3 regions of the Peribacillus sp. B-H-3 genome follow, and region 2 is predicted to be linked to each of the others. Evidence: riboswitches for the same ligand, from Rfam matches in the RefSeq annotation. Region 2 holds a riboswitch; each other region holds the start of a gene.
What was found. Region 2 has a riboswitch for cyclic di-GMP ahead of ACN6MY_RS00040 (anti-repressor SinI family protein). Riboswitches for the same ligand answer to the same signal wherever they lie in the genome.
Positions count from the first base shown of each region.

Region 1: another riboswitch for cyclic di-GMP. It lies ahead of ACN6MY_RS13020 (diguanylate cyclase domain-containing protein); the one in region 2 lies ahead of ACN6MY_RS00040 (anti-repressor SinI family protein).
Region 3: another riboswitch for cyclic di-GMP. It lies ahead of ACN6MY_RS22625 (methyl-accepting chemotaxis protein); the one in region 2 lies ahead of ACN6MY_RS00040 (anti-repressor SinI family protein).

Region 1 is NZ_CP183879.1:2,622,334-2,625,614, reverse strand. It holds partial or broken gene ACN6MY_RS13025 (NUDIX hydrolase) at 1-382, shown strand, start outside; gene ACN6MY_RS13020 (diguanylate cyclase domain-containing protein) at 644-1,942, opposite strand; cyclic di-GMP riboswitch class I at 1,992-2,075, opposite strand; gene ACN6MY_RS13015 (EAL domain-containing protein) at 2,129-3,281, opposite strand, start outside.
Region 2 is NZ_CP183879.1:5,175-8,455, forward strand. It holds gene secA (preprotein translocase subunit SecA) at 1-1,033, opposite strand, end outside; gene ACN6MY_RS00035 (helix-turn-helix domain-containing protein) at 1,408-1,734, shown strand; gene ACN6MY_RS00040 (anti-repressor SinI family protein) at 1,851-2,015, opposite strand; cyclic di-GMP riboswitch class I at 2,041-2,128, opposite strand; gene ACN6MY_RS00045 (hypothetical protein) at 2,332-2,517, opposite strand; gene ACN6MY_RS00050 (TasA family protein) at 2,538-3,275, opposite strand.
Region 3 is NZ_CP183879.1:4,532,565-4,535,845, reverse strand. It holds gene ACN6MY_RS22635 (nucleotidyltransferase domain-containing protein) at 1-578, shown strand, start outside; gene ACN6MY_RS22630 (hypothetical protein) at 689-826, shown strand; cyclic di-GMP riboswitch class I at 1,102-1,189, shown strand; gene ACN6MY_RS22625 (methyl-accepting chemotaxis protein) at 1,286-3,010, shown strand; gene ACN6MY_RS22620 (3-oxoacyl-ACP reductase family protein) at 3,028-3,281, shown strand, end outside.

The DNA of each region.
Region 1 (3,281 bases), 2.0 Mb from region 2:
ACACGGCTTTTGTTTTATAAATTATTATTGGTTGATTTAAACCATAGAGGCTGGGATTTCCAGGAGGACATATTGAACCTGGTGAAACTCTAGATGAGTGCTTTAAACGGGAAGCACTGGAAGAAGGTTATGTTGAAGGAGAATGTAAGTTATTAGGACATATAATAGTTGACCATAACGAAAATCCATTATGGACAGAAAGTAGTCCATATCCTAAAAATGGTTTTCAAGTATTCTAAAAAATGAATATCATAAAACTGCTCGATTTGAAGGTAAATATGAATCTGCTCAACAAATGTTTGTAAATCCCAATGATGTTTCCTCATATTATCACAAATGGCACATTCTTTATCAGGAAATATTGGATTGTGCTATACAATAGCAAAGACCTTCTAATCACGAAGGTCCTTTTATTCTTTATATTATCAACAATATTCATAGCCTTTTATTTAAAAATAAAAAGAGGAGCAATTTAACTTTCCAGCCTCCTCTTTTGCTACATTTCTAAGATTTAATATCTTTTTAGAACAACATATAACGCTAAGCTTTAATCAACATTTTTAAGATTTGTTGACTTTTTGTCTTTGCGTCTATTTTTACAAACTAAAATATAATTATCCATCTATGGTTTTGCTTTCTTCGATTAAAGAGAATAAGTTTTGATATTGTTCCTTCCATTTTCTTTTACATGGTATAAAGCATTATCAGCCTTTCTCATTAATTCATGTCTTGTCGTTCCATCGATTGGATAAAGAGCGATTCCAATACTGGAAGTTGTTTTGAAGACATAACCATCAATATTCCAGGGTTCTTGAAGAGAGGAGAGAATACGTTTGGCTACCTTTAACACATCTTTTTCCTCTTCAACATCTGTCAGAAGGATAGTGAATTCATCTCCACCCTGTCGTGCAAGCGTGTCACCTTCTCGCAGACAGTTTTTTACTCTGTTGGAGAATTGCTTTAAAAGTTCATCCCCTATGTCATGTCCTAATGTGTCATTAATGTGTTTGAACTTGTCCATGTCCATATACATAACCGCTATCTTACGCCCATATCGCTCTGCTTCTTTTAAGGCTTGTTTTAACCTCTCTTTAAACATTCTTCGATTTGGTAACTTGGTTAACGTGTCATGATATGCCATATAGGATAATTTTTCTTCATACATTCTTCTCTCTGTAATTTCTCTGGATACCACTAAGAAATGGTTAAAACTATTTTTAATGTCAAAGACTGGAGTCACTTTTCCCTCCAGCCATATCCAATTCCCTTTTGTATCTTTAAATCGGTACTCAATCACACCGCCTTCTTTTGTCCTTGCCATTTCATCTAATTGACTACGCACTTTAAGAAAATCTACTTGGTGCATCCAATCTCTTGCACGATTCCCTTCATACGCTTCCGATGGGAAACCTAACACCGAGACATGAGATGGAGAGGCATATCGAAAGAAACCATCCCATTCAATGACACATACTAAATCCGTCATATTTTCTGTAATTAGCCGATACTTTTCTTCACTTTGACGAAGAGCTTCCTCTATTCGTTTTCTACTGGTAATATCATGATACATCATCAAAAATGCTGGATTTTCTTTATGTAGAATCGTAATTCCTGTCACTTCTATATCAATTTGAGTCCCATCCAGACGAATAACTTTTTCTTCAGTGGGAGCGATAGGTATACCCAATTGCGACCATTCTTTAATTCGCCTTTCAATGATATCAACCGATGTGGGATGAAAATAATTCGTAATTTTTTTTCCAAACAGTTCTTCTATAGACTTAGCACCTAATAGGTTAATACATGCTGGATTTACATATTGAATTACACCTGCTTGATACACGACAATGGGTTCTGGAGAGTATTCTACTAATTTCTTATATTGTTCTTCACTTTGTTTTAGAGACCTTTCCAATTGTTTCTGCTTAAATAATAAATCCATTGCTATTTTCCTCCTATGGTAACTCAGCCGTCCTTACAAATGCTAATCCTATGGTAACTCAGCCGTCATTAGCATTGCCTTAGACCTGGAGCTTTGCGTCCCTGACTTTCGTACAGGTTTGCCTTTTTCAAGGATTCTTTTCACCTTCTTATCTTTGAAAACGCCAAAACCATGAAAAATTGAGAATTATTTTATCGGCAAAATCACATGGATCGTTGTTCCTTTGTTTACTATACTCTCGATTATTAAAGTTCCACCATGTTCTCTGACTATCTTTTCACATATCAACAAGCCTAATCCAATTCCTTTTTCTTTGTTACTAAAGTAAGGTTCACCAACATGTTTTAATCGTTCTTCTGAAATACCAATACCCTGGTCAATAATACAAAATTTGATGGATTTATGAGAGTGACGTATCGAGTGAATGGAAATAGTCCCTCCATTTAGCATGCCTTCTATCGAATTCTGAAGAAGATTGATAACAACCTGTTTTATTTTGTTTTCTTCACAATGGATAGATGGTAGGTCATCCTCATACTGTTGTAAAAATTCTATGTTTTTCATAAGGGCTGGTGATTCAAATTGTTCAACAGTTTGTTGTAGAAGAGTGTTTACATTTACTTTCTTTTTTTCTGTTGATGGAGGCTTCGCAAGATTAAGAAATTCTCCTACAATGCTTTCTAATTTATGAATCTCAGATAATATTAAGTTTGTATAAGGACTATGTTGAAGTAACTGAACAAATCCCTTAATAGAGGTCAGTGGATTCCGTATCTCATGGGCTACTCCAGCGGCCAACTGTCCCACAACAGAGAGTCTTTCCGTTTTCCGTATGGCTTCTTCTGCTTTCCTGCGTTTCGAGTTATCACGAGCTACCACAACCAGACTTTCTACTTTCTGATTTCCATCTATTACAGGCGTTCCTTGAGCCTCGAGGTAAATCCAATTCCCATTCGCATGTTTATATCGAAAATCAACATAAAAGGATTTTTTAGTCAAAATAGAATGGTCGTATCGATTGAAAATACGAGGAGAATCATCAGGGTGAATCCAATCAAAGACTCTATTCCCTTCTAAATCATTTGGCGAATAGCCGAGTACCTTTTGGTGTGATGGAGAGGCATAGCGAATGTTTCCTTTTGTATCGATTACCTCGATTAAGTCCAGCGTATTTTCCGCAATCAGACGAAATTTCGCCTCACTTCTTTGTATAGCTTCTTCATTTCGTTTCCGTTCAGTGATATCGTGATACATCATCAAAAAAGCAGGTTTCCCCTCGTGACTAATGGTAATCCCTGTGACCTCTAAGTGAATTTGAGTCCCATCCACCCTTATAATG
Region 2 (3,281 bases):
TTTCCAGGCCTTCTTTTGCTTCAATAGCCTGGTGCAGCCCTTCACTATAGCGGCGGCCCTTCATTAAACGGCCGGTAAATTGGTCAACAATGACAATTTCGCCTTCCTGCACCACATAGTCGACATCAAGGTGCATTGTTACATGAGCCTTTAATGCCTGGTTAATATGATGGTTCAGGGTAATATGATTGATATCGAACAGGTTATCAATATTGAAGGCTGACTCAGCACGGTTGATTCCTTCTTCCGTAAGCTGGACACCTTTCGTTTTTTCATCATACGTATAATGAGTATCCTTTACCAGCGTTCGGACAAAGGCATTCGCCTGGATATACAGTGCGGTTGATTTTTGTGCAGATCCGGAAATGATAAGCGGTGTACGCGCTTCATCGATCAGGATGGAGTCAACTTCATCGATTACTGCATAATGAAGCGGACGCTGAACCATTTGCTCTTTATACAGCACCATGTTATCACGAAGATAATCGAAGCCAAGTTCATTATTCGTGCTGTAAGTAATGTCTGCCTGATACGCTTCCTGCTTTTCTTCCTGTGATAGGCCATTTAGATTCAAGCCGACAGTCAAGCCAAGGAATTCATAAAGCTTGCCCATTTCAGCAGCATCACGGCTGGCCAGGTATTCATTGACCGTAACTACGTGAACGCCTTTTCCAGTGATCGCATTCAGATATACTGGCATAGTGGAGGTTAGAGTTTTACCTTCACCGGTTTTCATCTCAGAGATATTCCCGTCATGAAGGGAAATCCCCCCCATCAGCTGCACATGGAAAGGATAAAGCCCCAATGCACGCTTGGCCCCTTCACGCACAACAGCAAACGCCTCAACAAGCAAATCGTCCACCGTTTCGCCGTTTTGGTAGCGCTGCTTGAATTCTTCAGTCTTTGCCTTAAGTTCGCTGTCAGAGAGAGCAGCCGTCTCCTGTGCAAGACCCTCAATTTGATCAGCTATACGCTGAAGCCTCTTCACGTCTCGTTTGTTTGGATCAAATACTTTGTTTAATATATTAAGCATTCATTAACGCTCCTCTTTATCGATAGAATCAATAATACTTGCTGACTTAATGATAGATTTGTTATCTCAACTTTCCTGGCGGTAAAGCCAAGTCATTTTTAATTTTGAATGGGAGTGCGGCATGAAATGGAAGTAAAAGGCTGACATGCAGTCCCTGTTTCCTCATTCTCTTAACAGCCGCGCTTTATGGGCTGCTTTTAAAAAAACTGCCTAATAAGCCCACAATTAATATTACCATTTCTATATGGCAGGTACAACTTACTGTATTTGAATAAAAGATGGATAATATAGCATTAATGCTGTTAAAATGTAAATAGACTAGATTAAATAACATATATATGATAAATAAAGAAAAAGTTTCAGGATGTGGTGACATGATCGGAATCCGCGTGAGAAGTTTAAGAGAAAAAAGAAAAATGTCCATGACAGAGCTCGCAGACAAAGCAGGAGTGGCAAAATCGTATTTAAGCTCGCTCGAAAGAAACCTGCAAACCAATCCCTCTATTCAATTTCTCGAAAAAATAGCTGCTGTGCTGGGGGTGCCCGTAGACTCACTTTTGCATGATGAGCCTGACACAGAAAACCTGGATGCCGACTGGCTGAATATCATTCAGGAAGCCATGGATTCAGGAGTGACCAAAGACCAGTTCCGCGAATTTATTGAATTCAACAAGTGGAGATTGAAAAAAGAAGATGAATAAGGATCCTAAGCAGGAACCAAAAGCAATTTAAGTATGTAATATAGAAAGAATTCTTCAAGACAAAGCCCTTAAACAACCGGTAATATTACCGTATGTTTAAGGGCTTTCAAATTACATCAGCTTTCTGTATATGTATTTTCACAAATTTTCGGCCCGCCTTGATTGAATAATGATTGCTTTGATAAGAGAAATTGCCTGATATCGTCCTTGTTAATCCCAATTAATTTAGCTTCCTTAATTAATTCAACCCACTCTAGATCCAATACAGTCTTTCCCATCATTAACCTCCCAAAATACCTTTGTATTTCAGGCAGACCGGCCGCCATAGCATTATTCCACCCTTAGACCCGTGACTTTGCGTCCCTATCTTTCAATAGGTTTGCCTTTTTCTGCATTCATATAAAAAATCAGCTAGTTTTCTTATTATAATAGTTAAGCAGGTTAACCTATGCTGTTTCTTGTCGATTATTTTAGGAATTTTCCAACTATTTATTTACATTTTATACTAATTTTTAACAAAGAGTATCTTTTAACTGGGGGGAAATGCGCTTATAATACATGCAGCTGCACCGCATGTCGAACAATGAGGTTTTTCGTTTATTTGCTTCCTGAAGTGTAATTCTTTTTAACAGATTCATATTTATGCTGGCTGTTTTCTATTGAAACAGCCTGGAATAGCTTTTGATCCGTTAAGTCTGCCCCGCACACCGGGCAGAGCCATTGGCCATCACCCGCACTGCTAAAAGATGGCCTGTGGCATTTATAGCAATTTTTCCGGTACATACTGACAACCCCTTCATCGTTTAATCACTTTCTCGTTTTTTGCGTTTCTGCAGAATAAGCAATGTGCCTCCTGAAATGGTCAAAAATACTCCAGCCAGCAGGATGTTGTAAGTATCAGAAGCTGTATCCGGAAGCTTTTCTCCCGTTTGGTTATGGTCAGCATGCTTTGTATCCAAGTTTTGCGGCTGTTCAGGTATGCTCCCGGAATTATCGGGAGTATTGCCAGGTTGATGCTGAGGGGCGCCAGGATCATTGTTATCGCTTGGCGGCGGTGTTACAGAAGAATCCGGCTCTTCAGCATAAAATTTAAATAGAGCTTCAGCTGCAGAACCTTGGAACTCATTCCCCAGTTCTTCAGGCATCTTTACGGTATATTTTAGAGTTTCAGATTGGCCGCTTTTTAAGAAGCGAGGAGGAAATCCCTTAAAATCAGCTAATTTCCCTTTGTATAAGAAATGATTATTCTTGTCTTGAACGGATAATGTCAGGTTTTCAAATAACTCTTTTTCCGAATGCTTTTTTTCAACAAAAGAATAATAATTAAAATCCCTTTTCCCCTCGTTGCTAATGGTAATTTCACGAGGCATCCAGTCACCTGGCTTTAAATTGCCTACCTTAAATAAAAATTGATTAGGGTTTGTTTCAATATCAATTTCCTGCTCCGAAGCTTCCGAGACACTTGGATAGATAAAGCTGTATATCACCAATAAAGCAGCAATAAGCAAAACCGGCTTTGCCAATAGCCTTTTATTATGCACGGCATT
Region 3 (3,281 bases), 140 kb from region 2:
ATCAGACTGTCCCATCTTCTTACAGGGAATCTATATTTGAAAATGGATGGCCTGTTGAAGTGTTTGTGCACAATTTAACATCCTATCAGCAGTATGTTAAAAGCGATTGCGAAAGGGCAAAGCCATGCCTGCCAAAAATGGTTTCAGAAGGAATCGTCCTAAAAGATGAGGGGTTCGTTTCTTCAATGAAAAAAGAGGCTGAAGAGCTTTTAGCACAAGGACCGAAGCGTTGGAGCAAAGAAACCATTGATGTAAAAAGGTACTTTATAACCGATGCATTGGATGATTTCATTGGGGCAGCTGACCGGGGAGAAGCGATTTTTTCAGCGAATACTTTGGCAGGCCTTCTTCATGAGTTTGTGCTGAGAACAAACGGGAAATGGATCGGCTCTTCTAAGTGGATTGTCCGGTCATTAAAACAATTTGATGCTCAATTTGCGAAAACCTTTGTTGATGCTTTCGATGCGTTTTATCAATATAATGAAAAAAATAGGGTACTTATTCTAACTGAGAATGTCTTAAGACCACATGGAGGGCGGCTATTCGAGGGGTTTTCATCAGGAAAAACAAATCAGTGATGCAATGCTTCCTTTGTGAATAATTATTAGAAAATTTGGATATTGTCCACACGAAATGGAGAACGGGATAATATACTAATGATGAAATGATTATGGAAGGAGCAGTGACGATGGGAAGAATTAAAAGAACAGAGCAATTGCGTGATTATTTACGGAAAAATTTACGTGAGCAGATTAAACAACAATCAGCAGAAAAAAATGCTGCCCAGGGTGCAGAAAAAGAAAATGGAGAGCAAAAAGAAAATTAAAGATCCCGCACTCCGGGATACACACTATCGGCCAGTTAATCAAACTGGCCGTCATTTATGCGCTGATATCGATACCCTTGCTGTACAAGCCATCTTATAATCGTCAATGAATTCATTCAAAGTTATTTTTTTGCTGTAAAAGTCAGTAAGGTTCTTTATGGAAGTTGTGGGAAATTTATATAAATATTGAAATGAGAGTTAATATTTATTGTTTGTTTCCGATATAAGTATTTGTACATGAGGGAATAGGGTACGTTTAAAAAAATCTATAGATATTTAGCCAAGGGCAAACTCATTGAAAGATGGGGACGCAAAGCCGCGGATCTAAGGCAGTTAAACTGCTAAGACAGCCGGGCTGCCGTACATTTTAGTTTTTAATTTGTACCGCACCGTAAACAGGTGTGTTTTTTTATGGCTAAAGATGGCCAGGAACCTCAAATTAAAAAAAGGAGAAAACTTATGATAAAAAAGCTTTCACTCCGGAACAAGATTTTAATTATTGTTTTTATTACTGTGCTGATTTTAACGGGAATACTTTCTGGCACAAGCATTTACAGTTTAAAGCATAAGATGCAGGAAGATTTACAGCATGAACTGAGCAGTGTCGGCATGCTTACAGAAAAGAACTTGAATCCTGAACAGATACATCAGCTTCTCAGTGTTTCAAGTCCGGATAATTTTGTGTTCAAGAATGTCCAAAAAGAGCTTGATTCGATAAAAAAAGAACAGGGAATCATGAGCTGGAGCTATATTTGGAAACCGGATCAGGGCGGATTTGCTCCAATTGGATATACCAGTGACTTAAATGAAATTTATAAGCCGGGCCAATTATTCAAGGATATTGCCCCCATCCATTTAAAAACAGCGAAACTTGCAATTTCAACAGGCAAGCCTCAGGTTACGGATATCTTTAAGGACAGCTTCGGCACTTGGAGAACAGTATTTACACCTGTTACCTATAACGGTGAAACAATTGCTGTATTGGGAATTGACTATTCGGCAGAGTACATAAATAAATCTTTAAATTCCTCTATAGTAAATCAGATCCTCATCTCCATTGGCGGGCTGATTGTCATGATGTCACTGCTCTATTTTGTAATAAACAGGCTCCTTAGGCCTTTGAAAAAAATGGTTGGCATTGCAGATAGCATCGCAAAAGGAGATTTGACGGTGGATATCAATATGGCCGCAGCATCCAGCGATGAAGTGGGCAGGCTATCAGGATCCATCGGTGAGATGGTGAAAAACTTAAATGGGCTGATAACCAATATTCATGACACTTCGAGCTATCTTGCAGCCTCTGCAGAAGAACTTTCAGCAAACGCATCTGAAACGTATGATTATTCAATGAAGGTTTCAGATGATGTGGCGAAGGTCGCAAAGGGCAATGAAATTACATTAAGGACGACCGAAGAAAGTGCAGCTGCTATTGAAGAAACTGCCTACGGAATCCAGAAAATTGCCGGATCATCCTTTATAGTTTCAGAGTCTTCCACGCTTACTTCACGTGAGGCGAAGGATGGAAACCATATTATTCAGCGATTAATTCAGCAGATGAGCCTGATCAATACCTCTGTGAATCAAATTGGCAGCGCGATTATCAAGCTAAATGACAATACAACAAAAATAGATGATTTTGTCCGGATTATATCTGACATTGCCAATCAAACCAATTTATTAGCCCTGAATGCTGCCATTGAGGCTGCCCGGGCAGGAGAACATGGCAAGGGGTTTGCGGTAGTTGCAGATGAAGTAAGAAAACTGGCGGAGCAATCTGCAAGTTCAGCCACTCAAATTACGGAGCTGATCAGGGATATTCAGCAGGATTCTGCTTCCTCCATTTCTGTTATGGAAAAAGGAGAAGAAAATGTTGAAGCAGGTTTGAAGCTTACAAATGAAGCTGGTGAAGTATTCAAGCGTATCTTAGATTCTGCAGAAGAGGTGGCCATGCAGATTCATGAGGTATCTGCAGCCTCTGAACAGATTTCTGCATCATCAGAAGAAGTTGCAGCATCGGTAAATGAAATGAAAACTACCGCCCAAAGTACATCGGAATTCTCGGGACGTGTCTCTGACGCTACTTATGAACAGCTTTCTTCTATGGAAGAAATCAAAGCAACCTCAAATTCTCTAGGAAAGACAGCCGAAGAGCTTCAAGAGCTTGTCGGTAAATTTAAGATTTAAGGAGGGGGAAGATTATTATGAAATTTCAGGGAAAAAATGTATTGGTTACAGGCTCCAGCAAAGGTATTGGAAGAGCCATTGCCCTTGAGTTCGCTAGTGAGGGAGCCAATATCCTGATTAATTATACAGGCAATCATGAAGAGGCTGAAGAGGTGAAAGCAGCAGCAGAAAAACATGGCGTGAAGGCCCTGGCCTTTTTTGCGGATGTTTCGGATTCAGCACAGGTGGAAAGCATGTTCACATATATGGATGAACATCTTGGCAGCATTGA